2 regions of the Ensifer sp. VA4 genome follow, and region 2 is predicted to be linked to the other one. Evidence: predicted binding sites of a transcription regulator. Region 2 holds the regulator's gene; the other holds the start of a gene.
The links. Region 2 encodes LexA, which represses DNA repair genes until DNA is damaged. Its sites were predicted from a motif close to TGTTCNNNNTGTGTTCNG; they were not measured.

Region 1: a site for LexA is predicted at 5,710-5,727, ahead of AC0C6X_RS24265 (DUF763 domain-containing protein). Genes of this name have one in related genera too.

Annotation. Positions count from the first base shown of each region.
Region 1 covers NZ_JBVQPO010000014.1:147,241-155,432, reverse strand. Annotated here, with positions in the region: gene AC0C6X_RS24290 (YciE/YciF ferroxidase family protein) at 1-65, opposite strand, end outside; gene AC0C6X_RS24285 (ABC transporter ATP-binding protein/permease) at 361-2,277, shown strand; gene AC0C6X_RS24280 (glutathione synthetase) at 2,378-3,418, shown strand; gene AC0C6X_RS24275 (NUDIX hydrolase) at 3,578-4,045, shown strand; gene AC0C6X_RS24270 (hypothetical protein) at 4,042-4,236, opposite strand; gene AC0C6X_RS24265 (DUF763 domain-containing protein) at 4,386-5,669, opposite strand; gene AC0C6X_RS24260 (hypothetical protein) at 5,922-6,101, shown strand; gene AC0C6X_RS24255 (copper resistance CopC/CopD family protein) at 6,454-8,061, opposite strand; gene AC0C6X_RS24250 (YcnI family copper-binding membrane protein) at 8,107-8,192, opposite strand, start outside.
Region 2 covers NZ_JBVQPO010000006.1:311,204-319,395, forward strand. Annotated here, with positions in the region: gene tmk (dTMP kinase) at 1-338, opposite strand, end outside; gene AC0C6X_RS12875 (D-alanyl-D-alanine carboxypeptidase family protein) at 559-1,719, opposite strand; gene AC0C6X_RS12880 (septal ring lytic transglycosylase RlpA family protein) at 1,783-2,817, opposite strand; tRNA gene AC0C6X_RS12885 (tRNA-Ser) at 3,131-3,220, shown strand; gene AC0C6X_RS12890 (hypothetical protein) at 3,454-3,750, shown strand; gene lexA (transcriptional repressor LexA) at 4,068-4,796, shown strand; gene AC0C6X_RS12900 (acyltransferase family protein) at 5,272-6,354, opposite strand; gene AC0C6X_RS12905 (serine hydrolase domain-containing protein) at 6,385-7,566, opposite strand.

The sequences.
Region 1 (8,192 bases), on a different contig from region 2:
TTCTCCGCATAGTAGATGTCCTTAAGGCCGTCATAAAACAGCGCCTCGAGTGTCTTCTCCGGCATAACAAGCTCCTGTGCCATCTGGTTGGAACGCCTCCAACATCTGCGGCGATAAAAGGTTCCGGACGGCGCCGAAGCAGGTACCCGGAGTGCGAAGCGTGCCCGGGCACGGCCTTCGACAGGCTGGGCGTGAACGGGCGGAATTGATCCGTAACGACATTTCGATCACCGACACTTACGCCTCGGAGATGAAAGGATCTCGGCAATTGGCAGGGGTTCTGGCCCCTCTTGCAATATTCCTCGGATTTGACAAGCCCGATCCTCGCCCCAGTTCATGGGGATGGCTTTAAGTGAGGTCGTGCGCAGTAACGCACAGCGAACAGCAGCACTGGTCAGATGGACCTTCGGCCGGGAGCGACTGCGCCGGACCAGTCCTGTTGCTTCAATGCGCAGCTTTTGGGGTCTGTTGCTGGCCTACTGGCTCTCCGAGCGTTGGCGCGAGGCCTGGGGCTTGACGTTTCTTATCCTGCTGCTCACCGGCTTGTCGGCTCAGGCAAGCGTATGGTTCGCCTTGACCTCCGGCGAACTCGTCAATCGGATCGCGAATTTTCACCATCCTACCGTGCCGACGACGCCCTGGTCGCTCCTGACCACCGCAGCCACGCTTGCCGCGATCGCCATCACCAGGGACGCAGGTTTCACAGCGGTCCGTCATTTCTTTTCGACCACGCTCCACCGGAAATGGCGCCAATGGCTGGACGATCGCTTCAACCAGGCGCTGCTCGATTCCAACCACACCCATTTCCACCTCCTGCAAAACGGGTTTGGCGCCGCAAGCGAGGCGGAGGCTTCATCGCCCGACAACATCGATCAGAGGATGCAGGAAGCCATAAAGGGCATGACGGGCGGTGCAATCGGCCTGGGCGTGGGCATAGCCGGCGTCGTGCTATCGCTTGGATTCGTCGGGCTAAAACTGATCGAGACGTCGAGCACCGTCAGAGGACTCGATCTCCTGGGCAGCTACGGCAGCGCCTGTTTGACATTCCTCGCAATCGCGATCTACGTCCCGCTGAATACGTTCCTCGCAGCCAAGCTCGGTCGTGTCCTGCAGGGTCTCTCGATACGCATCCAATCGGCGGAAGGCAGTTATCGCAGCGAATTGAACCAATTGTTGCACCGCAGTTTTCATGTTGCGGTTATTAATGGCGAACCGGCCCAGAAGGTAGTCAACCGGAGCCGATATCGCGAGATCGATCGCACCTGGGCAAGCCTCAATCGCGTGACCGCCGGCTTCATGGGGTTCGAGCTGGTGCACAATTTCATCGGCTCACGCATTGTCGCCTACGCACCAGGGCTGCTCCCCTACGTCGACAAGACGATCAGCCTGCAGGACTATGTCACCGGCGCCGAGCTGGCGACGGCGCTCATCAACGAATGCTCGTGGTTCATCCACGCGATGCCCGACATTGCGACGCTAAGGGCCGATGCACGCCGGATCACCGAACTTGCGCAAGCGATAGAAAGCGTGCAGCAGCCACAGGACTACTATGCCCGAAGCGGCCCCTCGGCGTTCGAATACAAGACCCAGGATGCCGCGCGAGGCCTGACCATTCACTCGCTCGAACTCCTGCATGCTGGCGACGCCAACCCCTTTCTAACCGCCGACAAGCTGCATTTCCGCCCTGGAGAGTGGACGTTGGTGGTCGGTGATTCCGGTAGCGGCAAGACCTCGCTGCTCAAAGCGATAAACGCTCTTTGGGCACATGGCCGCGGCACGATCATTACGCCCGGAAAAGTTCGAAGCCTCTACGCCGCCCAGGACGTCAAGCTCCAGGGCGTTTGCCTGAAGGAGCTCGTCTGTTTGCCGGATGAGGCTGAGACCCATACCGACGCCGCTGCCGTGGCGGCGCTGGAGGAGGCCGGGCTCGAAGAATTTGCGGGCGAGCTTTCAAAGGATGGTCGCGATGGCCAGACCTGGGACAAGCTTCTCTCCGGAGGCGAGAAACAGAAGCTCGTCCTGGCCAAGATCATTTTGTTAAAGCCGGGCCTGCTCTTCCTCGACGAGGCGACGAGCGCCCTGGACAGCCAGGCGGTTCAGGCATTTCATCGATCGATAAAGGATCATTGTCCAGAGGCGACTGCAATCGCCATCACGCATGATACCTCGTCGATCCAATCAGGGAGTGACGCCGATCTCTTCGACAGCGTGCTGACCATCGACAATGGCATCGCGAACAAAGCGCCGATGGCAGCCTGGCGCGACGCGCAGGAGTAGGCCGTCTTGGTGCAGTGTCGTCCCGCCCTATTTCTTAGGTCGTGCGCGGTGCATCAGGCGCTGGCGCGAACAGGACCAAAATCCGAAGCTGGGGACCTCAATGCGAATCGCCCTCCTTGTCAACGCACTCGAAACCGAAGAGCCAGCTTATACGACCACAGCGTTGGCGCTTGCCGCGCTCGCCCGCGGGCATGAGGTCCTGTATGTCACGCCCGGTGATTTTATCCTGCGCCCGGACGACACATTGATGATACGGGCGGCCGGTTTCGACGGAACACGGCCAAAGAAACCAGAAACGCTTTTGCGCGCACTCAGGGACGCAGACAGGGTCGTCGTCAATATTGAAGACGTGGATGTTCTGTTTCTGCGTAACGACCCATCGGAGGATGCGGATAGCCGTCCTTGGGCATCGCACGCCGGGGCGAATTTCGGTCGTCTCGCCACCGAGCGCGGTACGATTGTCGTCAACGACCCCTGCGGCTTGGCATTGGCACAAGATAAGCTCTATTTTCAGGATTTCCCGGTGGCCGTTCGCCCGACAACTCTGATCTCCAAGGACATCGATGAAATTCGCGCGTTCATCGACGGTTACTCCGAGGGCGTGATCATCAAACCGTTGCAGGGATCTGGCGGTAGAAATGTCTTCAGGGTCGCGACCAGCACGGAGGGCAACCTTACTCAAATTGTCGAGGCCGTCGGCGTCGTCGGCTATCTGATCGTGCAGGGCTACCTTCCGAAAGCATCGGAAGGCGACACGCGGTTGTTCCTGATGAACGGACGGCCGCTCCAGAGGGGCGGCGTCTATGCTGCGTTCAGACGCGTGCCGCCCAAGGGAGACGTGCGGTCCAATATCCACGCCAGCGGCACTCCAAAGGCGGCCCACGTTACGAAAGAGATGCTGGCGATCGCCGAAACACTACGTCCGAAACTGGTTGAGGACGGCATGTTCCTGGTCGGCCTTGATATCGTCGGCGACAAGCTTCTGGAAATCAACGTATTCACGCCTGGCGGCCTCCAGACCATCCGCGAGCTTCACGACATTGATTTCTGCGAGGAGATCTTGGATTCACTGGAAAACAAGGTCGAGATCAAGAAGACCTATCGCGGATCGCTCAGCAACCGTATCCTGTCAACGCTTTGAACCGGCCGGTCGTCCGTCCCGCGTCCCACTTTCGCGTAGTGCGTTGAGCGTGATGTGTTGGTGGAACAGAACCGCCTATCTGGTTGTTATCCTCTATCTTCGAGTGGCAGACAGAAAGCCTGCCCGCATACAAAGGGCAACAAAGGAGATAGCGTTTCTGTGAATTTTCTAGATCAAATTGCCTCTGACGTGCAGTTGATGCTTCGCCGGCCGCCACGCGTGCAATACGCGGCCCTGTGTTACCGCCGTAACGACAACGCACTGGAAATTCTTCTCATCACCAGCCGGGACACCGGCCGCTGGGTCATTCCGAAGGGCTGGCCGATGAAGGGAAAGCGCGCGCATGAGGTCGCGGCGAGAGAGGCCTATGAGGAAGCAGGCGTCAAAGGGACTTGCCAGAGGTTCCCGTTCGGCCACTACTTCTACAAAAAACGATTGGACCACGGGCTCAAGATTTCCTGCAGGGTTCAGCTCCACCTCCTCGAAGTCGGGCGCATGCGCCGGAAATTCCCCGAGAAGGGTGAGCGGAAGCTGGCCTGGTTCGACTATCGGGAAGCAGCAAAGCGTGTCGCCGAGCCTTCGCTGCGGGACCAGATGCTCCGTTTCGGTCAGCAATGCGCTTCTTAGTGGACGCTGGCGACCTTGACGGCGCTGGCGAAATCTTCCGCCACCAGTTCACTGATCGCGATCAACACCTCCTCCACCGAAAACCCGGAGTCGATCGTGTCGCGGATCAAAAGCTGAAGATCAAGCTCAACGACGTCACGGCAATCCTCGAGCCGTTCCTCAGATACCGTGATGCTCTGCAGTTCTTCCATCGCGAGACTCCTCTTGGCGTGGATTCTGCTGGCTCGCCCTCGCAAGCTTCCTTCCAACCCTTGGGAGGAGGTTTGAGTTCCGGCGAGAACTTCTCGAAGAGATCAAAGAAAGAGATTCGCTGCAACGCCTTGCTGTCACACAGAGCTGTCTACCGGTCGCGGCGACCGAAACGGGGCAACCGCTCCGCGTCCTCTGATGGTCCAGTCGGTCCTTCCCAGCCAAATACACTGCGGCCGCCGAACTCTTGCGATTGGCGAAACTCGCCGGCCACGATTTCCTTGAGACCCGGGCCGGTCACATATTTTTCGAGCTGGCGAGCCTGATCGTCCAGGCGTTTGAGAACCTGCATCTCTTCGCCGCGACCGAGCTTCGCCTTCGACACGGCCGACTTCATCACCCGGATGGTCTCGTCATAGACTTTCAGTGGCACCGGAAATGGGTGGCGATCCTTGCCTCCATGGGCAAGCGAGAAGCGCGCCGGATCGGCGAACCGGCATGGCGCACCGTGCACGACTTCGGCCACCATCGCCAGCGCCTTGACGGTCCGCGCCCCAACGCCCGGCACCAGCAGGAGGTGCTCGAAATCCTCTGGACCGCGGTCGGCAGCGGCCGCGAGCGTGGCGTGCAGACGCTTCATGTTGACGTCTTCCTGGCGCACATCGTGATGTGCAGGCATGATCAGATGCGGCAGCATCGGCTGCGCGGTTTGCCTGGCTTCGCGCCCGGGCTCGATAGCCACGACCTCCCGGACAATCCGATCCGGTCCGAGCGAAGCCAGCAGATCGAGCTGACTGTTGCGCGAGGCCGCGGCGCGGCGATCGGCAAGATTGACGATCTCGCCCTGCCGCGCACCCTCGATCGCCGTATGAGGCGAGTCCACAAAGCTGGTGATACCCTCCGACAGCCAGTGGTAGCGCCGGGCCTGCCGCTTTTCGCCGTTCATGCCCTGTTGCACGACGACCCATTTGCCGTCGTCGGCGACGATAAAGCCGTGCAGGTAAAGGTCGAAGCCATCCTGCACCGCCGCGCTGTCGACCTTTGCGACGAGGCGGCTGGTGGTCGCAAGGCCACCTCCATCCAGACCCACGCGCTCGCCGATCGCGATCAACTCGCCAGGCGTCTCCCGAGAATTCCGCCCTCGCCCGCCGCAGACATGAATGCCGAGTTCGCCGGACAGAGGCGACAAACCACGCTTCAGGGCGCCGATGACGCTGGTGGTGATGCCCGAGGAGTGCCAGTCCATGCCCATGACGCATCCGAAAGACTGAAACCAGAACGGATGCGCCAGCCGCCGAAGAAATTCGTCTCGACCGTATTCGAAGACAATCGCCTGGGTGATGATCGCGCCAAGTTTCGTCATGCGCTCGCCAAGCCACCGGGGAACCCGGCCACTGTGAAGCGGAAGATCGGCGCTGCCTGCTCTTTGGACCATTCGGCCTTATACACCGGCAGATGATCCTGTCACACAGGAAAGTTCTCCAAACGTTCTCATCAGCGACGGCAGACCGCGAGACCACGGCCGCGGTCGGGAACTTTAGGCATCATCGCAGGTTCTAATATAACCCTGCAGGCCCATGGTGTTCAGCACTGACCATGGGTGCAAGACAGCATCAGAGCAGTCCCAAATTCCTTTCGGCCGGCTCTGCTGCTGTCGAGGGATAAGGCGACATGCAAGGACTTGGAGATGAACCACAAGCACAGCTATGACAAGCCGCGGAGGTCTTCGACAGAACTGCCGATAGGCTTGATGCTGCTCGCCATCTTGGGGATTGCGGCATATCTGTTCGTCGCCGGTGCGTTCTCCGGCGAAAGAAATAATGTCGCCGTCTATCTTCCGAAGACGACAGCTTCGGACCCGCGGTGAACGCATCAGACGTCAGCCGGCGCCCGCTTGGTCATTGCCGAGATCAAATGCGGGGCCTTGGGAAAGCTGACGCCTCGGCCTCCTGCGCTGCCGGACAATGGACGGCTAGAAGCGGGTGCGCAGAAAGTTCAATTGGGCGTTCAGCCAATACCCGGCGCGTCTGGTCGCGGAGTGAATTTCATGTCCAAACTCCTGGGTGTAGCGGCCTTCACACAGGGTCGTGTCCGCCACCCACAATCCGCCAGCGAAAATTGCCATCAGCAGAAAACCGCGCATGGTGGCGCAGTATGAACATTTGATATTTCTAAAATACTAACAAAGCATCGCTCTGCCGGCGCCGCGGCCGCCGCGCTCATGGCCCGATGCTGATCTCGTCGCTCAGCGTTACCTTCTCGAAGTCATTGATCAGAATATCGACCCGCAGTTGCCAGAGACCCGGCAAGGGGATGGCCATGCGGTCGACCCCCCAATCCGCTTCGCCACGCCGTACCGCTATGCGCTTGAACGGCTCGATACCGGAATCGAGCTTGGAAAGGATGAGCGTCACCTCCTTGGCAGCAAGCGGTTCACTTTCACCCGTGAGAACGTTGATCGATACGTCGACCTCACCCATCCGCTCCGGCAAGACCTCAACGAGGACCATCGCCTTGTCGGTGTGGATATGAAGGCTTGCGGCTTGGGTCGCCAAGGCGGTAAGGACGCGCGGCGGCGGCGTAAAGCGCCAGCAAGACACGGCGCCGAAAATCAGGAAAACGAGAAGCGTCTCTGCAGCGATCGAGCGGACCAGATGCTTCGCTGATGTCCGATCTCCAGCAACGACCGGCTCCGTCAGTCGCCAGCGATTTGCGATCGCCAGGAGAAACAATCCGACCAGCAATGCCATCTTGACCATAAAGACCTGACCATAGGCGGTTTCCAACAGCGCTTGCGGCTTTTCGACCTGCACGATGGTCAAGACGACACCCGCCCCAACGAGCCCGACAAGCACATAAGGGATGAATGTTGAGAACCGACGCAGCGCCCGAAGCGCCATCGGGTCGCCGCGCCGCAACGCCATGCCCAGGGGAGCCAGTGCTCCGACCCAGAGACCTATTGCAGCGACGTGCAGGAAGACGGCCGGGCGCATCAGCCATTGCGGCTCTGCCGTAGAAGCGTGGCCGCTCAGCGAAAAGGCGGCCGATGACACGATCAGCGCCGCGAGGGATGACACCCGGGCAAACCGCCCCTTGCCGCTAAGCGCCATGGCGGCCACGCCAAAGGCAACGATCGCCGCTATCCCTGTCCCCCCGAAGCTCGTTGCCGTCGCCGTGGACCAAACGGCCGGCTCGACAATGTGCGTCAGGGGAACTCCCAGCGCATCGAGCCCCTGAAAGCCCAAGGCGGCAAGCGCGCCAAGGAACCCTGTGCCAAGCGCGACCGCAACGACGTTGCCTCCTGAGCGGGTGCTGCGGGGCAGCCAGCAAAGCGAAAACACGCCGCCAACGCCGATAAACAGGCCCACATAAAGTGCGAGTTTCGATAACAGGATGCCGGCGCGTACGGCCCAGTCGATCCTATCTCCCATTACGGGCGGTGCGGCGCTCGTCGCGCCGAGCGAAAAGACGACCGATCCACCGATCGGATGGCCATCGGCGGAGGTCACACGCCAGCTGAGTACATGCGTGCCTCGCCCAAGGTCAGTTGGTGCTGCGATCGCGACGGTTCGATCTTTGAGCTCGAACTTCTCCAGGGGGAGCACCGTCCCATCCGGCCTGATGAGCTTCAAATGCAATGGCGATACCGGTTCGCTGAACGTCAACACGTAGAGGGACGGCGCGGTGTCGGCGACCGTGCCGTCCGCCGGCTCGCTTGAATTGAGCGCCGCATGGGCGAACGCCACGCCAGCCTGCAGGAAGAGCCCGCACAGCGCGATTGCCATCAGCCTCGCCAGGCGGGAGAAGCTCCTTGGTACGAGCGCCATGCGTGCTCTCCGGTTAGCTAACCTTCTTGGGCCAAGTCGATCCGGTCAGTGCCCGCTTTTCTTTTCGAGCAGCCTGATGCCGGGTGCCGGAGATTCGAGATCGTCGCTCGACTTGCCTTCTGCCGGGACCT
Region 2 (8,192 bases):
TTGCCGGTGATGCCTTGGTAGACGCGCGAGGAATCCATGAAGCGGTCGCAAAGCACGATCGTGCCCTTTTCGAGCGCTGGGCGGATGACCTCTTCGACGTGGTCGCTGCGGGCCGCGGCAAAGAGAATCGCTTCCATCTTAACCCCGAAGGCCTCCGCCGCTCCCGAAAGCAGCACGTGGCGGACCGCTTCGGCGCCCGGTGATCCCCCAGGCTCGCGCGTCGTCAGCACCTCGTAACCGCGGGCGCGCAGGGATTCGGCCAGAAGGCGGAGCTGCGTCGACTTGCCGGCACCCTCCCCGCCTTCGAATGTTACGAACAGACCTTTTTTCAGCGACACCATGCTTTCCCATATCGGCATGCAACCTCCGGCCATGATGATTAGGTCGAATCGACCCAATCATCATGGCCGGCTCTCATAAGTTAGACCGGGATGCGGGCGGAAAACCGCACACTTTATCCTCATCCCGCTCCGGCCCTGTTTAGCCGATTGGTCCGCGGTGCGAAACCGTCAGGCGGCGATCAATTGGCAGGAATAGCCTTCGCCGCAGATAGGGCGACTAAATCCAGAAGAACAGCAGTTCCTGCAGCGCATCGAGAGCGCGGCTGGTCAACGTGCCCTGCCCCACGGCGCTGGCGGTCTTGACCGGCACTTCGCGCAGCAGTTTCTCGCCATTCCACAATTTGACGACGCCGACCTCCGTGCCAGCCGTCACCGGTGCGCGCAAGGGCCACCTGTAGACGATCCGTGCAGTCAGCCGTTCCGGGTTGTCGACGGGCAACAGCACGTCGACGGGACCGCCGGCCACCAGCGGGACGTGAGACGCATCGCCGCCATAGACGGCCGCTTCGCCAATCGCTTCCCCATCGGCAAAAATCCGCTTCTTTTCGAAGGCAGTCATGGCCCAATCGAGCACCCTGCGGCTCTCCTCGATGCGCTCCTTGTCGGTTTCGAGACCACCCATGGCGAGATAGACCCGGCGGTCGCCGCGCTGCAGCGAGGCGGCGAGCGAGAAGCCGAAGCCTTCGGCAAAACCGGTCGCCAGGCCGTCCACGCCGATATTGGCCGAGATCAGCGGGTTCTTGTTGCGCTGCAGGATCTTGTTCCACTCGAACTCCGGCTGCGAATAGAGCCGGTAGAGATCCGGATGGGCCTCATGGAGATGCCGAATGAGCGTTACCAGTTCGCTCATCGTGATCTGGTTGCCGGGATCAGGCAGCCCCGTGGCGTTGCGGAACGTCGCAACCGGCATGCCGAGCTCGCGAGCGCGCGCCGTCATGCGCTCGGCAAAGGCGCCCTCATTGCCGGTCATGCCCTCGGCAAGGATGATGCAGGCATCGTTGGCGAGCTGCACCGCCACGCCCTGCAGAAGGTCGGCAACGCGGATGCGGGATTTCAATGCGGCAAACATCGTCGAGGTGCCGGACGGGGCACCACCGGTACGCCAGGCGTGCTCGGACACGTCGAAGGTGGTTTCGGCGGAAAGCTCACCCTTGACGAGAGCCTCGGCCACGACTTCCATCGTCATCAATTTGGCGAGCGATGCCGGCGGAATCGGTTGGTTTTCGGCGCGCGAGAAAAGCACGGTGCCGGTTTCGGCATCGACCAGCAGGATCTGTTTTGCCTTGGTATCGAAGGCAGGCGCCGGTGTCTGCGCGAGTACGGCACCAGCAAACAATGCCACGCCGAAAAACACCGCCGAAAACATCTTCATGCGCATGGGAAACTCCGGTTTCCCCTTGGCCATAGCAGCGTGGTCATTTTGGCACAACGCCGCTTACGGTTATCGGACAGAACCGCTTGCTTTCTGGCGCTTCGCGTAATCGACAATCACCTGGGGGGTAAGCTGCTTCTTGTCGACCATGATCGCTTCAAACGGCGATTCGGCGTCGCTGACGCGAACTTCGTAATAGGCGGCCGCATAGGCCATGTTGCCGTCGGGCATCGGGATGAATTCCGGCCGCTCACGCGGGATCGGGCCGATCTCCGGGAGCACCACGAACTCGTTCAGCGACTCTGGCTGAGCGAACTGCGGCACGGGCGCGGCAAGTGCCGTCACCGGTTCGCCGACGTCAAGCGAAGCCTTTGCGGGAACGGTGAGCGTGCCGAGGCTCTGATTGCGGAACGGCTCGTTCGACGCAACCATCACGCCGGTTGCGATCTGGCCTTCCGGCATCACGCTCGGGCCCCGTTCGCCCTTCTGGACATAGGAAGCCATCAGATAGGGCATGTCGTTGCCTTCAAGCGGCGCGCGGCCGACATATTGTACGCGCACTTTCGCGCTGCCCTTGCGCTTGATGTCGAGCATGTCGGCCGTCTTCGAGGAAACGTCGATGATGCGGCCGTATTCATAGGGGCCACGGTCGTTGACGCGCACGATCACCGACGCGCCATTTTCCATATTGGTGACGCGCGCATAGCTCGGCAGCGGGAATGTCGGGTGCGCGGCGGACAGGTGCGCCTTGTCGTAGACCTCGCCGTTGGCAGTCAGGCGGCCGTGAAACGCCGAGCCATACCAGGAGGCGACACCGGTCTTGTTGTAGCCGAAGTCCTCCTTCGGCTGATACCACTTGCCCTTGACTTGATAGGCCTTGCCGACCTGGTAACGTCCGCCGCCCTTCGGAATACTGTTTCCAGTCGCAACGCGCGGGCTCGCCTTCACGCCATAAACGGATTCGGCGAAGTATTCCTTGCTGCGCGACTTGGACTTCTTGATGCTCGACGTGGATCCGCAGGCCGCAAGCGTTACGCACAGCATGGGGACTGCCGCAAGGCGCAGTCCCTTGACCAGATATGCCGCATTTTTACTGGATGTCATCTGTCCCACAACATCGATCGAATAAGCCGTACTCGAAACCTTCCGCTCATGCCCCCAGCGGAAATCTCGGCGTCCCGAAACGGAACAGTCGATCAAACATGACAGCAACACGGCAAAAATGCGAACTCATCCACAGATCAACGCCGGATTTCATGCGTTATGGTTTACAGATGGTTACCGGCAGAGCGGGCCCGCGCTCTAATACCGGGCCACCGAGAAAATCCTTCGGCGATGCATCTTAAATCTTGCAAAGCGACGGAGCTTCGCGCAATAACGCCGTGCCCGAAAGCCGTTAGCTGCCGGCTTCAGGCAAGGACAGGTGGCCGAGTGGTTTAAGGCTCTGGTCTTGAAAACCAGCGTACGGGAAACCGTACCGTGGGTTCGAATCCCACCCTGTCCGCCATTCCCCCTTGGAAATACGCTGACGCCGCCCCCCTTGCCGCAGCGCGCCGCTGCTGCAAAGCCCTGCGGCCTTTGCGCGTCGGGCACGTGACGTAAAACAGCCACAGCTTACACTCAAAGAGCTGTTGAACACGTCAGAGTGATCGCCAGGCTTGCTGGACACCGGAACGAAAGCGCGGTTCACATCGTTAACCGCCCCGTAGTCCCACCCTTGCATCAAAGTGGACGATCACCGTGCTCGCCGCCCTCCTCCTCGCTTCGATAGTCGCATCGCCCAATATGCCTGACATCAAGCTCAGCGCCGCCACGGTTGACGAACTGCAGACCGATTTCGAAACCGCCGTTCCCTGCCATCAGATCGACGGACGCAAAGTGTGGAAGGGCGCGATTGCGTTCTACATCCAGTCGTTCGTCTATGACGGCGACACAGCTGTTGCGACCGATGCGGCGGACGCCGTGCTTCCCGAAGACAACACCCCCGAGACGGTGAAGGAATTCGAAGACGCCTGCTCCAGCACGCAGCCGGCCTAAAGCGAAGAGCGTTCGGATGAACGCACGTCGCTTTAGTACCTTCCGCTTACAGCGATTCCACCTGAACACCGGATCAGCTCGCCTGCTCCACGAAAACGATCACGAATCGTTCGAATCAACCTCACGGTCTCGCCATGCGCCACGCCGCAGGCCCTATTTCGCGCACTCAAACCCGCTTTGCTCCCGTAAAAGTGACCGATTGATACGCGCAGACGCGTCAATTGCCTGAATTCACGGAATTTTAGGCACTTGCAGAACACATATGGAACAGATAGTGTCTGTTCTTGATTTGTTTCACGCTTCTGGAGCGACGTGCCATGCTGACCCGCAAGCAACAGGAATTGCTTCTGTTCATTCACGAACGCATGAAGGAGTCGGGCGTCCCGCCATCATTCGATGAAATGAAGGATGCGCTCGAGCTGGCGTCGAAATCCGGCATCCACCGCTTGATCACGGCGCTCGAAGAACGCGGGTTCATTCGCCGTCTGCCGAACCGGGCCCGTGCGCTCGAGGTCATCAAGCTCCCGGAAGCCTACGCATCCATCCAGCAGCAGCAGCCGCGCCGCGGCTTCTCCCCGAGCGTGATCGAGGGAAGCCTCGGCAAACCGGCAGCACCTCCCCCTGCTGCACTGCCAAAGCCGGCGCCAGCGGCTGAAAACGCTTCGGTGTCCGTGCCGGTCATGGGCCGCATCGCTGCAGGTGTGCCGATCTCGGCCATCCAGAACAACACGCATGACATCACCGTTCCGCTCGACATGCTCGGCAACGGCGAACACTACGCCCTCGAAGTCAAGGGCGACTCGATGATCGAAGCCGGCATCTTCGACGGCGACACGGTGATCATCCGCAATGGCAACACGGCCAATCCCGGCGATATTGTCGTGGCGCTCGTGGACGATGAGGAAGCGACGCTGAAGCGCTTCCGGCGCAAGGGCGCGTCGATTGCGCTCGAAGCCGCCAATCCCGCCTACGAGACACGGATTTTCGGACCCGATCGGGTGAAGATCCAGGGCAAGCTCGTCGGACTGATCCGCCGCTACCACTGACATCCGGACAAGATCTGGAACGGCAGCTCCTTTCGCTGCCCAATATCTTCTCCGGGACATCGGCGGCGTCTGCGTATCTTGTATAGGGTCCGGCAAACGGCCTGGGAGGTTTGGCTCCCAGTCGAGTTGGAGCGCCGCCTGTCACTCTCGGATGGCGTCGTATATGACGGCTTCGGGTCTATGGCGCGGAAAACCGCAGGCAATCCGTCGCCTTCACTGGCTTCTTGGCGCATCGTGGGCGTTTATAGCCCGGCCAGCGATTGGGCTATGATGCTCGACGGGCATCCTTCTTCTCGACGAGCAGCAGTACCGTCGGGTTTACGTCCTCGCCAGTTCTCGGGAATCTCGGACCACTACAGCGGTTGCATGGCTCGCCTGCTTTAGTGCCGAGGCCATCTTCACCAACGCCCAGCAATCACAGTCTGACCGGAGGTCGAGGGCTTTCTGGCCCACAAGTGGGGGCTGACCGGGAATCTCAGCGCAGGGCACCCGTATAAGAGTTCTCCGGCCTAAAATGAGGGCCACGCCTCGCGTATCTCGTACGGAGCTTCAAGAACGGCTGTTCGATGCATCGGTAGCTGAGTGCTGCGATCGGCAGGAACAGCACAAAAGCCAGCAGGGAACACAGAAGCGAAAGCCCAAAGGGCAGAAGACCAAGATACTGCGTCACCATTTTTGCAGCGGGGCCATAGTACCAAAAGTGAAGCAGGTAGATCGAATAGGAGACCGTGCCTACGAAGGAAATCGAGGCCGATAGCCGTTTAGGCAAACTCAATTTCGATCCGTCGTAGGCGGCGATCATCACGGCGTAGAACGCGGCCTCGGCGGCGGGAAGATAGATCCATACGGGCGATGCTTGAGGCCCATAGAAACCGCCGCTGATGTTGAACCAGTGGTAGAAGGTGACGAACGCCATGGCGACCGCAAGGACTGCCAAGGGCCGCACGCGTTCACCTCGGAAGAGATACCAGACATATATCCCGGCAACGAACTGGTCGAAGTGACCGATGATTGTCCAGTACGCGGTTGGATGGATTTCCCAGCCGGTTATAAACAGGCTCAGGCGCAACACGACCGCCGTAAAGATCAGGATCAAGGCCACCAATCGCCGCAGGAAGAGAATTGCGGGAAGGATCAGATAGAAGTGCCATTCTACGGCGATGCTCCAAGCACCGTTCGGCCACCTTGGAAGTATGCTTCCAAGCGCGATCTGTGTCGCGACTGCTTGAACCGAGGATCCGTTGGCAATCCAGGCTGCCGCCTGCAGCAGCAGTGCGACCGTCAACAAAGGCAGCAGACGAAGGGCTCGGTTCCACAGGAAGCTCTTATAGTCGATCTGCCTGCCGTCCAGCAGCTTGGCGAACAGGTACCCGCTCAGCGTCATGAATAGCGAAACGCCCGTATGGCCTTCCTCAAGCAATGAGAGCAGCGGCAAGGCCGGGACGTAATTTACTGGGACCCCGCCGGCATGGATGAAGTGCCAAGTGAACACCATGAAGGCGGCGAATGCTCGCACGTGATCCAGCTTTTCAAAGTATTGCTCTGAAGACGATTGCACTCGTCCGCCCCGCTCCGAATGTCTCATGGATCAGCACGGCGTGGTAATCCGTCCGTCGGCACCGTAGTCGACTGATGTTATAAGCCTGCGAGGCGCCCAGCCGGATTTGCGTCTTTTGTAGGCGCGCTCATAGGCGCGTCGGGCTGCGTCGATGAGACTATGCTGGATGCGAACGAAACGGCTCAAATCGCGGGCTTTTTCGCGTCCGTTGAAGAGTGCGACAATCACGATTCCGTCTGATGAGCGAGCGACCACTGCCCGTGTTCCGTTCAGCGCTCCTGTATGCGCGATATCGGTCTCGGTTCCGCGCTGCCATATCCACCATCCGAGGCCGAAGGACTGTTCAGAAAACTCGCCTGGTACAGGAGTGGCAATCTCGGTATCACGGATGGCGCGCGACGCGAAACGGTAGAGGTCTTCGGCTGTCGACGTCCAGCCGGCAGACGGGTTGAAGTGCGTCCTGGCCGCGTCCATGCCGACAACGTGATGACGGACCTCCGCGGGTGCTTCGCTAATGAGGCCCGTTCTCTTGAGGCCCAGGCGGTTCAGGACGCGCGTTTGGACAAACCGTTCGTAAGACATCCCGCTGATCTTGGCGACGATCAGGCCAAGCCAGCAGGGGCCGAAGTCTGTGTATTCCGCTTCCTCGCCGGGGTCGCTATCCAAGGGGCGCTTTTGGCGCTCAAGAACGACCGGTAAACAGGCCTCAGCCGGCGCGAACGTTTCCTTGTCGGCCGCGACCAGATCGAAATGCTGACGCCACCCCAAGCCGGAAGTATGTTGCAACAGGTGGCGAACCGTGATGTTGCTGAAGCGGGGATCTTCGGCCTTGGCGACGGATGGGAAGATGCTTTGGAGTGTATCGTCAAGCCTCAGTTGGCCATCATCTATCAACGTCAGTACTGCTTCTGCAGTGATGAGCTTTGAGATGCTGGCTATTTGAAACGTCATGTTGTCTTGCATGGGACGCCCGGTCGCATGATCAGCAACGCCAAAGCTCAGCAGTCGCGGCTTCTCTCCAGCTTTACCGAATGCGACGACCGCGCCGGGTATTCCCTCGCGATCCAGGAACCATTTGACGGTTTCGGTAATCGAATGCGGCTTGGCCCAGAACATGGCCTCAGTCACGCTGGGCCAGACAACACCATAGCCGAACACAATGCCAATGCCGGCCACGAACACGGCGATGCGGCGCAACCATTTCGAATGCATTCGATCCTCCCCTCACGCCAGAGGTAACGAATGCGATGGTTGCGGCCAATTCTCTTGGAAAAGGAAGTGTGCGGCAACTGGCGGCAGCGCGAAGGCCCACGCACCAAAAGCCCCCACCGAGGTGTACCGCATCCTGTAAATCTTCATCGATTCCCCCACAACCGTGAGGCCTTAGGGTCGCATAGCGCACGTTTTAGTCAATGATAAAATAAGGTAACAAAAAGGTTGGGCTGAACCCGGCCGCCCCTCCAAGCCCTCATGGCTCCGACAGGCCGCTGTGGGCGCTATGACAGCCTTCCAGGCGGCAACGTCCAGATGACATCGCCGCCGAGATCATGAGGACCGGCGAGGCGCCGTGTTCCTGTCCTCCGGCCACAATCGAGGGAGTCCATCTCAAGGCCGGATACATGATGCGCTACGACGTGTTTGTCGGTGGCGAGGATGGAGATCCAGTTTTCACGCACGCGCAGTTGGTAAGTGGGTTTCTGGCTCCGGATTCGCCGTGATCATGTCGCATTCCATGTCGCGTGAATTCGCCGTCGCCTCGTGGAAATGCTTGGCACGCAAGGGAATCCCGTTGCAACATGACGCGACATGGAAGCAGGCAAATCCCCGCTTCACCACGA